Regions from separate parts of the Halopseudomonas salina genome, predicted to be linked through region 2. Evidence: predicted binding sites of a transcription regulator. Region 2 holds the regulator's gene; the other holds the start of a gene.
The links. The regulator sigma-54, encoded in region 2, starts transcription at its own class of promoters, with help from an activator protein. The targets are predictions, from matches to a motif close to ANTGGCATNNANNTTGCTNT.

Region 1: the regulator sigma-54 is predicted to act here: its motif matches at 3,518-3,537, upstream of glnA (glutamate--ammonia ligase).

What each region holds. Positions count from the first base shown of each region.
Region 1 covers NZ_BMFF01000002.1:694,672-702,561, reverse strand. Annotated here, with positions in the region: gene pomA (flagellar motor protein PomA) at 1-387, shown strand, start outside; gene IEV54_RS07180 (flagellar motor protein MotB) at 387-1,292, shown strand; gene typA (translational GTPase TypA) at 1,385-3,193, opposite strand; gene glnA (glutamate--ammonia ligase) at 3,629-5,032, shown strand; gene IEV54_RS07165 (DUF4124 domain-containing protein) at 5,163-5,792, shown strand; gene glnL (nitrogen regulation protein NR(II)) at 6,112-7,209, shown strand; gene ntrC (nitrogen regulation protein NR(I)) at 7,196-7,890, shown strand, end outside.
Region 2 covers NZ_BMFF01000009.1:22,346-30,235, reverse strand. Annotated here, with positions in the region: gene pmbA (metalloprotease PmbA) at 1-965, shown strand, start outside; gene IEV54_RS16090 (HPr family phosphocarrier protein) at 1,227-1,499, opposite strand; gene rapZ (RNase adapter RapZ) at 1,502-2,356, opposite strand; gene ptsN (PTS IIA-like nitrogen regulatory protein PtsN) at 2,362-2,820, opposite strand; gene hpf (ribosome hibernation-promoting factor, HPF/YfiA family) at 2,848-3,156, opposite strand; gene IEV54_RS16070 (RNA polymerase factor sigma-54) at 3,248-4,747, opposite strand; gene lptB (LPS export ABC transporter ATP-binding protein) at 4,831-5,571, opposite strand; gene lptA (lipopolysaccharide transport periplasmic protein LptA) at 5,583-6,113, opposite strand; gene lptC (LPS export ABC transporter periplasmic protein LptC) at 6,100-6,678, opposite strand; gene IEV54_RS16050 (KdsC family phosphatase) at 6,678-7,202, opposite strand; gene IEV54_RS16045 (KpsF/GutQ family sugar-phosphate isomerase) at 7,220-7,890, opposite strand, start outside.

The DNA.
Region 1 (7,890 bases), on a different contig from region 2:
GTGTTAACCCTGGACCGCAACCGCTGGGGCGCAAAAGTGTTTACCGCTCTGGGCGATGTAGGACCCGCCATGGGCATGATCGGCACCCTGGTGGGCCTGGTGCAGATGTTGTCGAATATGGAAGATCCCAAGTCGATCGGTCCTGCCATGGCAGTAGCGCTGCTGACAACCCTTTACGGCGCAATGTTGGCCACCATGATATGTAATCCCATCGCCGATAAACTGTCCTTGCGAATGACAGAGGAAGCGCGCATGCAGAGCCTCTGGATCGACGCCGTTCTGGCAATCCAGGAGGGCACCAACCCGCGTATTGTTGAACAGTTGTTGGCCAGCTATCTCCCACCCGACAAGCGGGGCAAGACCGCCGGCGAGCCCGGAGAAGCCTGATGGAGCTGCCAGAAGAAGAGGATAAACCCGGTATCCCCGCCTGGGTCGTGACCTTCGCCGACCTGATGTCCCTGCTGATGTGCTTCTTTGTATTATTGCTGTCTTTCTCTGAAATAGATGCCATGAAGTTCAAGCAGATCGCCGGGGAATTGAGCAAGGCATTCGGTGTGCAGCGAGACGTGCCTGCACTCGAGATCCCCATGGGTACCAGTCCGATTTTCGACAACTTTTCACCCGGCAAGCCCGAGCCCACACCGATAGATCAGGTCCGGCAGCAAACCACCGAGGAACTGCCGCAGATAGACACCCTGAGGGCAGAAATGGAGGCGGACCTCCAGGAACAGGTCGCATCAACAACCGAGAAGCAAATTCAGGTCAACCTGGAAGCCATCAAGAATGTATTGGAACAGGAACTGACCGAAGGCCGCCTGCAGCTTGAACAGGACCGCAAGCGCGTTATTATACGGATCGAAGAGCGGGGCTCATTTCAATCGGGCTCGGCCGTCATGACTGAAGACTTCGAGGATATTCTGTTCAAAATTTCTGAAGTCATCAGTCAGTTACCGGGTGAGATAACCGTCGAAGGCCACACCGACGACGTACCGATCAATACCGCACGCTTCAACTCCAACTGGGATCTATCCGCAGCGCGGGCCTCGTCAGTCGCCAATGCCCTGCTCGCAACCGGCGCAGTAGAAGCTCAACGCCTCAAGGTTCAGGGTTATGCCGACACTCGGCCCCGAGCCAGCAACGAATGGCCGGAAACCCGCGCATTGAACCGCCGAGTGGAAATTGTCGTGGATCTGGCCGAGGCCGCAGACCAGTATGAAACCCGTTTGCGAGAACTGATGGAAGATGACCTCGACCAGGTCATTCAGGGGTTCGAGGTGCAAAACGCGCGTTAAACGGTCGGCAGTAGCCATTAGCCGACGCCCCGATATCAGAGCAATAAAAAACCCGCCTACAAGGGCGGGTTTTTTAATACAGATGTAGCCGATTACTTGTTGGAGCGCTTACGCTCGTTCTCGCTGAGCAACTTCTTGCGCAGACGGATCGACTTGGGCGTGATTTCTGCCAGCTCGTCGTCTTCAATAAACTCCAGCGCCTGCTCCAGGGTGAAGCGAATCGGCGGGACCAGGGCGATAGTTTCGTCCTTGCCCGAGGCGCGCATGTTGTCGAGTTTCTTGCCCTTGGTCGGGTTAACACCCATGTCGTTGTCACGGCTGTTGATGCCGACCAACATACCTTCGTAGACCTCGTCACCATGACCCAGGAACAGCTTGCCACGTGCCTGCAGGGTTTCCAGCGAGTAGGTCAGCGCCTTGCCGGTAGCAACGGAGACCAGTACGCCGTTCTGGCGACCGAACATTTCACCGGACTTGATCGGCCCGTAGTGGCTGAAGATGCTGGTGATGATGCCCGAGCCGGAGGTCAGGGTCAGGAACTGGTTGCGGAAACCGATCAGGCCACGTGCCGGGATAGTGTATTCCAGGCGTACACGACCCTTGCCATCCGGAACCATGTTGGTCAGGTCGCCCTTGCGCAGACCCATCTGCTCCATCATCGCGCCCTGGTGTTGCTCTTCCAGGTCGATGGTGACGTTCTCGAAGGGCTCCTGCTTCTCGCCATCGATCTCACGGATGATGACTTCAGGACGGCCTACGGCCATTTCAAACCCTTCACGGCGCATGGTTTCGATCAGTACGGACAGGTGCAGCTCGCCGCGACCGGACACCTTGAACTTGTCAGCGCTGTCGCCTTCTTCCACACGCAGAGCCACGTTGTACAGCAGCTCCTTGTCCAGACGCTCCTTGATGTTCCGGCTGGTGACGAACTTGCCTTCCTTGCCGCAGAACGGGGAGTCGTTGACCTGGAAGGTCATGCTCACGGTCGGCTCGTCAACGGACAGCGGGGTCATGGCTTCAACGTTCAGCGGATCACACAGGGTGTCAGAGATGAAAAGTTGGTCAAAACCGCTGACGCAGACGATATCGCCGGCGGCGGCTTCGTCAACGTCAATGCGGTGCAGGCCGTGGTGACCCATCAGCTTGAGAATACGACCGTTGCGGCGCTTGCCATCAACGTCAATGGCAACCACTGGGGTGTTTGCCTTGACCCGGCCGCGGGCAATACGACCCACACCGATCACGCCAAGGAAGCTGTTGTAGTCCAGTGCGGAGATCTGCATCTGGAACGGACCATCACGGTCAACGGCCGGCGGTGGCACGTTGTCGACGATAGCTTGAAACAGGGGTGTCAGATCTTCGGCCAGATCATCATGTGCCAGACCGGCGATGCCATTGATCGCCGAAGCGAACACGATGGGGAAATCCAACTGCTCTTCGGTCGCACCGAGGTTGTCGAACAGATCAAACATCTGATCTACGACCCAATCAGGACGGGCACCGGGGCGGTCTACCTTGTTCACGACCACGATCGGACGCAGGCCAGCCTGGAAGGCTTTCTGGGTCACGAAGCGGGTTTGCGGCATCGGGCCGTCAACCGCGTCAACCAGGAGCAGCACCGAGTCAACCATCGACATCACGCGCTCTACCTCACCACCGAAATCGGCGTGGCCGGGGGTATCAACGATGTTGATGTGATGGTCATGCCAGTTGATGGCGGTGTTCTTGGCCAGAATAGTAATGCCGCGTTCTTTTTCCTGGTCGTTGGAGTCCATCAAGCGCTCAGTGTCGAGCTCGTTCCGCTCAAGGGTGCCAGACTGGCGCAGAAGCTTGTCAACCAGCGTGGTCTTACCGTGGTCAACGTGGGCGATGATGGCGATGTTGCGGAGATTCTCGATCACTATGGACATCCTGGGTGGCCAGGCGTAGCCCGGCTAACTGAAAAAAGAGGGGGGTATTATACAGACCCACGCATGACAGTGTATGTTTTTTGTACGAAACGGCAGTTTTCCGTGTCGACGAGTGCAAGAAACAGTAAAGCAGAGCATCATAGGCGCCGCTGTGTGAATTTCGTAGGTCAGTTGTTATCAAACACTGGCCAGCATTGCACCATAATGAATCGTCGCCTCTTTATACGCACCATTTTAGGGCGCACTTATTAGGTGCATTAATCGGCAGCAACTGATGCAAGGCTTACGGAACGGGTGTTTCAGGGCATGCTCTGAAATGGCACACCTTTTGCTCCTCAATACCACAAGCGGAGCGTAGATGTATTCCGCTCGAATTTTGTAACGCTGGGTCAGATGCCTGGCTAATGATTCCTTCTGGAGGAAACCATGTCGAAGACAGTTAAACTGATTAAAGAATTTGACGCGAAGTGGGTTGATCTTCGCTTCACCGATACCAAAGGCAAACAGCAGCACGTCACCATGCCCGCCCGTGATGTGAACGATGACTTCTTCGAAGAAGGCAAGATGTTCGATGGCTCCTCCATCTCCGGCTGGAAGGGTATCGAAGCCTCCGACATGATCCTGATGCCCGACGACAGCACTGCGGTACTGGACCCCTTCACCGAAGAGCCAACCGTTATCATCGTCTGCGACATTATCGAGCCGTCCACCATGCAGGGGTATGAGCGTGATCCCCGCAGCATTGCTCGCCGCGCCGAGGAATACCTGAAGTCCACTGGTATCGGTGACACCGTATTTGTTGGACCAGAGCCCGAGTTTTTTGTGTTCGACGAAGTAAAGTTCAAATCGGACATCTCCGGCTCCATGTTCAAGATCATCTCTGAGCAGGCTTCCTGGAACACTGATGCCGACTTCGAAACCGGTAACAAGGGCCACCGCCCCGCCGTAAAGGGTGGTTACTTCCCCGTTCCACCGGTCGATCACGATCATGAAGTCCGAACTGCCATGTGTAATGCGATGGAAGAGATGGGCCTGACCATTGAAGTCCATCACCACGAAGTAGCCACTGCCGGCCAGAATGAAATCGGCGTGTTGTTCAACACACTGGTAGCCAAGGCTGACGAAGTACAGACCCTGAAGTACTGCGTACACAACGTCGCCGATGCCTTCGGCAAGACAGCTACCTTCATGCCCAAGCCCCTGTATGGCGACAACGGCTCCGGTATGCACGTACACATGTCCATCTCCAAGGATGGCAAGAACACCTTCGCTGGCGAAGGCTACTCAGGCCTGTCTGACACTGCCCTATTCTTCATCGGCGGTATCATCAAGCACGGCAAGTCGCTGAACGCGTTCACCAACCCGGCTACCAACTCATACAAGCGTCTGGTTCCTGGCTTTGAAGCGCCGGTCATGCTTGCCTACTCGGCCCGCAACCGCTCGGCCTCGATCCGTATTCCATACGTTTCAAGCCCCAAGGCGCGTCGCATCGAAGCACGCTTCCCTGATCCGGCTGCCAACCCCTACCTGTGCTTCGCCGCACTGTTGATGGCTGGTCTGGACGGCATCCAGAACAAGATCCACCCTGGCGATGCTGCAGACAAGAACCTGTATGACCTGCCGCCTGAAGAGGCGAACCAGATCCCGCAGGTATGTGGCAGCCTGAAAGAAGCACTCGAGTCCCTGAGCGCTGACCGTGAGTATCTGACCAAGGGCGGCGTATTTACCGACGACCTGATCGATGCCTACATCGAACTGAAAGCCGCCGAGGAAATCAAGGTGCGCACCTTCGTTCACCCCCTCGAGTACGATCTGTACTACAGCGTATGAACCCGATGTTGTAGCTGCGGTCGAAAAAAGGGTGCCTTTCAGGCGCCCTTTTTTTTCGCCCGTCCGCCGGACCTTGCCAGATCAGCGCGCAGGTGCAAGGCTGAGACCTCGAATCACAGGAGTGACAACGATGCTGCGAACTCATTTGTGCTGGGCCCTGAGCGCCCTCCTCGCTTCGCTGGCCGGCTTCGCCAACGCGCAGATCTATACCTGGACTGACGCGCAGGGCAACAAGATCTATTCCGACCAGCCCCACCCGGATTCCCGCCAGGTTGATTTACCGCCAACCAATACATTGGAGTCGGTAGTGCCCCAGACACCGGAAGCCCGACAAGGTGCCCAGAACCGCAATGAAGATCGCCAAGGCCAGCTGAATAGTGGCTATCGCACACTCGAAATTGCCAGTCCCAAGAACGACGAAGGCATACGTGCAAATGATGGCAACCTCACCCTGACGATCAATACTGACCCACCCCTCTCACCCGGCCACATATTGCGGGCCAACGTCGATGGCGAAATGCGACAGGAGGCGGTTGCCGGCAATGGGCAGTCAACCCAGCGTCTGACGCTGCGCGAACTCGACCGAGGCTCACACAATGTTGCCCTTGTAGTAACCAACACCCGTGGCGAAGAAGTACAACGCAGCCAGGGCATTACCGTACATATTCAACGCACGTCCATTCTGCAGCCCGGACGTACCGGCCCAAACAGCGCACCCCAGGCTCCCCAGATTCCTGCACCCGGCGGCACAGCACCCTGATTGAACCGCGTCAATACGGCGCACCATATTGGTGCATACTGATTGCTGGTGCGCCGGATTTCGTGCATGAATCCTGACGTTGATCGCGCTAACTGATCATCGACGCATGCCGACCACCCTCGCGCCGGTCATCCACGCCGGTGTATCGAACGCCCCTAGAGCCCGATGCAAGCGACTTGCGCGCTCACGAACAGGCCTTCGCACCAAAACAAGTACTGGCCCAGGATAGTCCGGCCGGCCGAACCAGTACCCAGGGCGTGTTTTACGCCCCGTATTGGTTCGCTTCTTGCATTTGTCTGCACAAACTACGGGACTTCATATGCTGCCTGATCGATTTTTACGCCAGATACTCGATAACCTGACCACAGCTGTGCTGTTGCTGGATGACCACCTTTGTCTGCGGTACATGAATCCAGCCGCTGAGATACTGCTGGAGGTCAGCGGTCAGCGTGTTTCGCAACAACCGGTCGGCGAGCTTTTCCATGATAATCAGGCAGCGATCGACTCTCTGCAGCATGCGGTGGCGGACGGAGATCCCTTCACCAAACGCGAAGCACAGCTGAACCTGAACAACGGCCAGAGTCTCATGGTCGACTACTCAGTAACGCCCATTGTCAACGCTCCCACAAATTGGCTACTACTGGAACTGCATCCCCGCGACCGCTTGCTGCGCATCACCAAGGAGGAGGCCCAGCTCTCCAAGCAGGAGGTCACCAAGGTTCTGGTGCGCGGCCTGGCTCATGAGATCAAGAACCCTCTGGGCGGCATACGCGGCGCGGCCCAATTGTTGGCCCGCCAATTGCCGGAAGAATCGCTCAAGGATTATACCGATGTGATCATTGAAGAGGCCGACCGGCTGCGGAATCTGGTTGATCGCATGCTCGGGCCCTATCGCCCGCCAAAACTACAGCCCCTGAACATTCATGAGATCACCGAGCGAGTCTATAGCCTGGTGGAGGCTGAGACCCAACACGAACTAACGCTACGCCGGGATTACGATCCAAGCATTCCGGAAATAATGGCCGACCGCGAGCAACTGATCCAGGCCCTGCTCAATATAGTGCGCAACGCAATGCAGGCAATCGCTGAACAGGGCGGGCTGAAAAAGGGTCGCATTACCCTGCGCACCCGGGCCCTACGTCAGTTCACCATCGGACAGGTGCGCCACCGCCTGGTCTGTCTGGTGCAGGTCATCGACAACGGCCCGGGCATCCCCCGTGACATTGTCGACAGCATTTTCTACCCCATGGTAAGCGGGCGCCCCGAGGGCACCGGCCTGGGGCTTTCCATTACCCAGAACATCATCAGTCAACACCAGGGCCTGATCGAATGCGACAGCAAGCCTGGACGCACTGTATTCACCATGTTCCTGCCACTTGAACCCGTACCCGGAGACAAAACCCATGAGCCGAACTGAAAACGTCTGGATCGTCGATGACGACCGTTCGATACGCTGGGTGCTGGAAAAAGCGCTGCAGCAGGAGGGCATGGAGTCCGTCAGTTTCGACAATGCCGACGCAGCTCTTGCCCGCCTGCAACGCGAACAACCAGACGTATTGATCAGCGATATACGCATGCCCGGGACCAGCGGTCTCGAGTTACTATCCACGCTGAGAAACAGACTGCCGAAGCTGCCAGTGATCATCATGACCGCCCACTCCGACCTGGACAGCGCAGTTGCCTCCTACCAGGGTGGTGCCTTCGAATACCTGCCCAAACCGTTCGACGTGGACGAAGCCGTGGCGCTGGTTCGCCGCGCCTTGGCCCATAGCCGCGAGCAGGAAGGCCAGGGGCCCGACCTCAGCACCGCACGCACGCCGGAGATAATCGGCGAAGCGCCAGCGATGCAGGAAGTCTTCCGTGCCATCGGCCGACTGTCCCACTCCAATATCACTGTACTGATCAATGGTGAGTCCGGTACTGGCAAAGAGCTGGTAGCCCACGCACTGCACCGCCACAGCCCGCGGTCACGCAACCCGTTCATCGCGCTGAACATGGCGGCAATTCCCAAGGACCTGATGGAATCCGAGCTGTTTGGTCATGAAAAAGGTGCCTTTACCGGCGCGGCAGTGCAACGCCGCGGCCGTTTCGAGCAGGC
Region 2 (7,890 bases):
CCTGGAATCTGGACGCCAGCGAGGCCATCGAGCGAGCGCTTGCCTGCGAGGCTGCTGCCCTGGAAACCGACCCTCGGCTCACCAGCGACAGCGCTAACGTGAGCACTCAGAAGGGTTGCCGTGTCTATGGCAACAGCAACGGTTTTATCGGTAGTTCCATGGGTACCCGGCACAGTGCTTCTGCAGTGATGATTGTCGCGTCCGACCAGGGCATGCAGCGCGATTACTGGTACGACGTAGACCGTCAGGCGGGCAATCTGCCGAGTCCGCAAGCGCTTGGACGCAAGGCCGCGCAACGCACGCTGGCTCGGCTCGGCTCAAGACCGATCAAAACGGCCAAGGTCCCGGTATTGTTCGCCGCGGACCAGGCTGCAGGCCTGCTGGGGCACCTGATTGGCGCGATCGCCGGCGGCGCGGTTTATCGTCAGTCCACCTTTTTACTTGATGCATTGGGTCAGCCTATCTTCCCAACCTGGGTGAGCATTGATGAGCGGCCCTATATGCCGCGTGCACTTGGCAGCTCGACGTTCGATGGCGATGGTCTGGCCACCCGCGAGCAGGCATTTGTCGATCAGGGCAGGTTGATCAGTTGGGTACTCAGCACCTACTCCGGCCGCAAGCTTGGACTGCCCAGTACCGCTAACGCTGGTGGCGTACATAATTTGCACATCACCAGTAACGCTGGCGATCTCGAAGCTTTGCTGCAGGAGATGGGTACGGGGCTGCTGGTCACCGAACTGATGGGGCAGGGCGTCAATGGCGTTACCGGAGACTATTCTCGCGGAGCCGGTGGGTTCTGGGTGGAGAATGGCCAGATTCAGCACCCGGTTCAGGAAGTGACCATAGCTGGCAACCTGAAGGATATGTTCGCTAATCTGCGTTGTGTGGGATCGGACATCGAGCGACGCGGGAATAATCTGACCGGGAGCTGGCTGGTGGACGGGATGACGGTGGGAGGGGAGTAAAGCAGCGGCAAGCGGCAAGCTACAAGCTACAAGCGGCAAGCGGGAGTCTGGCTGAGTTGAGGTTCAGGTTTGTATCGAAAGAATCCGCCTGGATTCCCGCCGAGGGTATGACGGAATCAGTTGGGTGCTGAAGACAATGGAGCAGGTGTTGCAGGGAGCGCACCATTAGAGTTAACAGGCCGCAGCGTGGCTTTGGCTTTGGCTTTTAGCTTGAGGCTTGCCGCTTGTAGCTTGCCGCTTGAGCCTAGCGGCTTGCCGCTTTCACTCCCCCTCTTCGAAATAATCCTCAATCAATGCCAGCAGTTCCTGCATCGCCTGTTCAGCGTCGTCACCTTGGCAGGTGATGCAGACTTCGCTGCCCTTGCCGGCTGCCAGCATCATGACCTGCATGATGCTTTTGCCATTGACCTGATCTTCTTCTGTTGAGCCGATACGTACTTCACAGCCGTGTCGATTGGCTACGCCAACGAACTTGGCTGCAGCTCGGGCATGCAGGCCGAGCTTGTTGATAATCAGCGTGCGCCTGGTGAGCATGGTCAGGGAATATCCCTGTGGCGGATAAGCATGTTGGCTGTTTTGCTGCCCAGAGCCTGCAAAAGTCGTTCGGCAATATAGACCGAACGGTGGTGCCCTCCGGTGCAGCCAATCGCAATGGTCATGTAGCTGCGTTCACCAGCGGCGTAGCGCGGCAGCCACTTGCTCAGAAATCGATGTATGTCCTCGAACATTTCCTGGGCGTCGGGTTGGGCGTCGAGAAAGTCGCGAACAGGTTGATCCTTGCCGGAGAACTGCCTCAGTTCGGGTTTCCAGTAAGGGTTGGGCAGGCATCGCACATCAAACACCAGATCCGCATCAACGGGTACGCCCCGCTTGAATCCGAAGGACTGGATCAGAACGGACGGCGCACTACCCTGGCTACCCAGCAGACGCTGCTTCAGGGTGTCGCGTAGCTGGTAGAGATTGAGATGGCTGGTATCGATCTTCAGGTTGGCTAGGTCGATGATAGGCTCAAGCAGACGGAGCTCGGCCGCTATTGCTTCGGCCAGGGAGTGGCTCTGGTCGGTGAGCGGATGCTTGCGGCGGGTCTCTGAAAAACGCTTGATCAGCACTTCATCGGTGGCAGCAAGAAAAATCACGTCACAGGTAATGCCACTATCACGTACCTGCGCCAACAGCTCGGGAAACCGCTGCAAGTCACTGCGCAGATTTCTTGCATCGATGCTGATGGCGACCTTGGGTAATTGCATGCCTGATTTGTTGGCCTGCCGTGCCAGGTCTGGCAGCAGCCCCGCGGGTAGATTGTCGATGCAATAAAACCCGTTATCTTCCAGCAGGTGCAGCGCGGTACTTTTGCCGGACCCGGAACGACCACTGACTACAACAAGATGCATGGCGCTCAGGTATCCGAGTCTGTAACGGTCATGATGCGATAAAGCTCATCGGCATCGTCCGCTTCGCGCAAGGCTTCACGCAGGCTAGCCTGGTCAAGCTTTTCGGCAAGCATCTTGAGTATCTGTAAATGCTGTTCGGTGGCTTCCTGTGGGACCAGCAGCACAAAGATAAGGTCCACCGGTTCTCCGTCCAGTGCATCAAAATCAATTTTCGATTGCAGCTGGAACAGCGCGCCTACCGGTTTATGGCAATCCTCCAGCCGACAGTGGGGTATGGCTATACCGTTACCAAAACCGGTTGAGCCAAGTTTCTCCCTGGCTATCAGGTTCTGGTAAATGCTGTCGGGATCAAGATGACTATGTTGGGCGATCATCTTGCCGATCAGCTCGAGCATCTTTTTCTTGGAGCCCCCCTGCACACCGGCAAAGGTGCGCTGGGGGGTCAGTATGTGATCAATTTGCATGGGTTTTGGCTACGGTTGCCTTAGCGGTTAGCGGTCGTTGACGCCTTGCTGGCGATTGAGGTTTTTTTCCTTGTGCTTTATCAGCTGCCGATCAAGTTTGTCGGTCATCAGGTCAATGGCGGCGTACATGTCTGTGTGCTCTGCGTTGGCGACTACCTCGCCGCCGGCTACATGCAGGATAGCTTCAGCTTTCTGTCGGAAGTTCTCGACTTCGAGTATGACCTGAACATTGGTAATCTTGTCGAAATGTCGCTCCAGGCGGGACATTTTCTCGTTCACGTAATTGCGCAGTGGATCGGTAATGTCGAGCTGATGACCGCTTAGGTTCAGTTGCATATGACTTCTCCTGATTGGCTTGATGAAGCAGGGAAACGAAGTCGATTCCCCATAATGCCGTATTTCGTGCTCTGCGTATCAGGCCCGCCGGTCAGACAATCCGCTTACGTTCGCTCGACGGAGCGATATTGAGCGATTCGCGGTACTTGGCGATGGTACGACGGGCTACATCAATTCCCTGCTCTTCCAGTAAACCAGCGATCTTGCTGTCGCTCAATGGTTTCTTCGGGTTTTCTGTCGAGACCAGTTTCTTGATCAGCGCGCGGATCGCCGTGGAGGAAAATTCGCCGCCTTCAGAGGTGCCGACATGGCTGGAAAAAAAGTACTTAAGCTCGAAGATACCCCGAGGCGTGTGCATGAATTTCTGCGTAGTTACCCGCGAGATCGTTGATTCATGCATACCTACGGCTTCGGCTATGTCGTGCAGCACCAGGGGCTTCATTGCTTCTTCACCGTACTCGAGAAACTCGCGCTGGTGCTCGACAATCTGAGTGGCCACTTTCATCAATGTTTCGTTGCGGCTTTGCAGGCTCTTAATGAACCAGCGTGCTTCCTGCAGGTTATTGCGCAGGTAGGTGTTGTCTGTGCTGGAGTCGGCACGCCGTACCATGGAGGCGTATTGGCTGTTGACCCGGATCTTGGGAACAGATTCCTGATTCAGCTCGACAATCCAGCGGTTGCTGTCGCGGCGCACAATAACATCGGGGATCACATATTCGGGTTCACCCGAAGCTATTTCCGAGCCGGGGCGGGGGTTGAGCGTCTGGATCAACGCGATAACGCGACCCAGCTGGTCTTCCTTGAGCCGTGTGCGACGCATCAGCTGACTGAAATCGCGACTGCCAAGCAAGCCCAGATGATCGCGCACGACCTTCTGTGCCTGCTCCAGCAGCGGGGTGTCGGCCGGCAGCTGGCGCAGTTGCAGCAGCAGGCACTCGCTCAGATCACGTGCCCCTACACCCACGGGTTCGAACTGCTGGATTCGGTGCAGCACCATTTCGATTTCGTCGAGCTCCACTTCGCGCTCCGGGTCGATGGAGGCAAGGATCTCTTCGAGAGACTCCTCCAGATAGCCGTCTGCATTGATTGCATCAATGATCGATAGTGCAATGAGCTGGTCGGTTTCCGAAAGAGGAATCAGGTTCAGCTGCCATTCCAGGTGGCTTTGCAGCGTTTCACCGGTACCGGTGCGGGAAGTGAAATCCCAGTCATCATCATCGCCGCTGGGGAGCGAGCTTGCCGATGTCTGATAGACATCTTCCCACTGGGTATCTACGGGCAAATCGCTAGGAATCTGTTCATTCCAGTTGCCTTCCTCGGCGGCCTGGGAGTGCTGATCAATGGCGTCCATTTCAACCGGCTCGGGTACGGAGACGGCGGGGGCATCGTCGTTGTCGGCTCCATCTGATCCCGAGCCGCCATGATCATCGTCAGCCTCGTCAGCCATTTCCAGCATCGGATTAGCTTCAAGGGCCTCCTGAACCTCCTGTTGGAGGTCGAGACTCGACAGTTGGAGCAGTCTGATGGCCTGCTGCAGCTGCGGCGTCATGGTCAGCTGCTGCCCCATCTTGAGGACGAGCGTAGGTTTCATTATCGGACGTATTACCTTATGCGCTATTACTGGCGTTGGTGCGAGGCTGGCCTGAGGCTAGCATGCCTGAATCGACCCTGTTTTTATAGCCGGAACTCTTGGCCCAGATACACATCCTTGACCAGCTGATTGTCGAGTACGGCCTGCGCGTTTCCCTCGGCGATAATATGCCCATCGCTGACGATGTAGGCCTTGTCGCAGATGTCGAGTGTCTCGCGCACATTGTGATCGGTGATCAGCACGCCAATGCCCTTGTCCCTGAGATGCTGAATGATCTGTTTTATATCGTTTACCGAGATCGGATCCACACCGGCAAAGGGCTCATCGAGCAGAATGAACTTGGGGTCACTTGCCAGCGCGCGAGCTATCTCAGCACGACGGCGCTCGCCGCCGGACAGACTCATGCCCTTGCTGTCGGCCAGATGATGGATATGAAATTCGTGCATCAGGGAGCTCAGCTTGTCGAGCCGGCCCTGCCGGTCCAGATCCTTGCGAGTCTGGAGTATCGCCATGATATTGTCGGCCACACTCAGCTTGCGGAAAATGGATGCCTCCTGGGGGAGGTAGCCGATGCCCTGGCGAGCCCGTCCATGCATGGGCAGATGGGTGACGTCGAGGCCGTCTACCAGTATGTGACCATGGTCGGCCTTCACCAGCCCGACAATCATGTAGAAGCAGGTGGTCTTGCCAGCGCCATTAGGGCCAAGCAGGCCAACTACTTCGCCACTGCGGATGGACAGGGACACATCCTCAACGACCTTTCTCGTCTTGTAGGCCTTGGCCAGATGGCGTGCTTCGAGGACGGTTGCAGCAGATTCGGTCATGGCGGGCCCGGTCATGGATTGGCGGCTTCATCGCGTTGGCGGGGCTGGATCACGATTTCGATGCGCCCCGGTTCGCCCGAGTCACCCGCCGCCGGTCGTCCCGCGTCTACCACCTGTTCATTGATGTCGTAGCTGACGAAGTCACCCTGAAAGGTGTTGCCGCGCTGCTCCAGGCGTGCCTGGTCGATCAGTACTACGCGTTCGCTGTCGGCAAAGTACTCGATGGTCTGCGCGCGGGCGTTCACTTCGCCGTCGTTTTCGCCGGGGGTCTGAGTGTAGGTAGCGGGGTTTCCCGTGCTGGTGATCTTGCTCACCGCACCGGCACTGTCGGTAGCCAGCGTGACCTGGTTTCCAGTGAGGCGCATGCTGCCCTGGGTAATAATGACGTTGCCCCGGTAGACCGCAGTGTTGCGGCGCTCATCCAGGGTGGCACTGTTGGCCTGGATTCGGATCGGCTGGTTGCTGTCCTGAGGTAATGCCATTGCCGGCAGGCTGGCAACCAGCAGCAGTGCGACCACCGGCAGGAATTTATTGAAGCTCATGCTGACCTCGTACGTTGGACAGCAGCTCCAGGCGGCCGTCATCAAGAAAAACCTGCATGCCGTCAGCAGTGGTGACGCTGCCAGCGGTCTCGATTCTAACGCTTTGTGCCGTTTCGGCATAATCACGCTCGGGAAACAGCGTCAGAGCCTGCGTGGTCATGCGTGCCGAGGGCTCAGTGGGATCCTGCCGCTGCAGCAGTACATCGGTGTTCAATTGCACTTGATTGCCGCCTTTGGTTACGGCGCCCTGTTGCGCCTGCAGCAACCAGGGGTGCTCTTCGCCGGGGCGATAGTACAACAGGTTTGGCTGTTCAAGCTGCGTACTGTCATCGGTGCGTTGATGCGTTGCCCGGGTGCTACGCAGCTGGTATGCCGGTGTCCCCTGTCCGTTGAACATGAGTATCTGCGTATTTTCCATGAAAAAATCCGGTTGCAGCGGGTCGGTCACCAGCGGCTCCTGGTCGAAGGAGGAGGGCCGAATATTGAAATACCCCACGGCCAGTGCCAGGGCTACTGCCAGGCCTATCAGTCCGGCAGTGCGTAAGTAGCGTGGGATAGCAAACATCAGAGATAAGCCTCGCGTGCTTTGCCAAGTGTGCCCTGCGCGCCCATTATCATTTCGCAGAATTCCCGGGCTGCTCCAGCGCCGCCTGCTGCACGGGTGACGCAATGGGCCTGCTCGCGCACAAAGCTGTCAGCCGTGGCCACCGCCACACCCAGTCCGACGCGGCGCATGACCGGAAGGTCTGGAAGATCATCGCCCAGGAAAGCGATCTGCTCGAGCTCGAAGGGCAATATCTCGCGTAGCTCGGCAAGTGCGTTGAGTTTGTCTTCGCGCCCCTGAATCAAATGCTTGATGCCCAGATTTGCTGCGCGGTTTTCCACCAGCGGTGACTTGCGACCACTGATAATCGCCACTTCAACGCCCGAAGCCATCAGCATCTTGATGCCGTGGCCGTCCAGGGTATTGAAGGATTTGAATTCGGTGCCGTCAGGCATGAAGAACAACCGGCCATCGGTAAGCACTCCATCGACATCGAAAATCGCCAGTCGGATGCCGGCTGCGCGGCGGCTCAGGTCAGCACTCATGCCTGATTCGATCGAGCTCATACTACCCCCGCGCGCAACAGGTCGTGCATATTCAATGCGCCCACCGGTCGGCCATCCGGGTCAACTACAAAAAGCCCGTTGATCTTGGCGTCTTCCATGATCTTCAATGCCTCGGCAGCAAGGGCGCCCTGGCTCACTGTCTTGCACTGCGGGGTCATCACCAGGGAGATGCTCGAGGTGTGGATATCCAGGTTCTGATCCAGTGTGCGACGCAGGTCGCCGTCGGTGAATATGCCAGCGAGCCTGCCCTGTTGATCGGTAATCCCTGTGAGACCCAGGCCCTTGCGGGTCATCTCCAGGAGCGCGTCGCGCAGTGATGTTTGCGGGGTAACCATGGGCATCCGCTCACCGTCGTGCATTATATCGTCAACCAGCAGCAGTAATCGGCGTCCCAGTGTGCCCCCGGGGTGAGAGAAGGCAAAATCCTCGGCGCTGAAGCCGCGGGCTTCGAGCAATGCAATAGCCAGGGCGTCGCCCATGACCAGCGCAGTAGTAGTACTGGATGTCGGCGCCAGATTCAACGGGCAGGCTTCCTGCTCAACACCGGTATGCAGGTTGGCCAGAGCCGCCTTGGCCAAGACCGAGTCGGGATTGCCGGTAATACTGATCAGCGGTACCCCGAGACGCTTGAGCAGCGGCAGCAATGTGACGACTTCGGCAGTGTTGC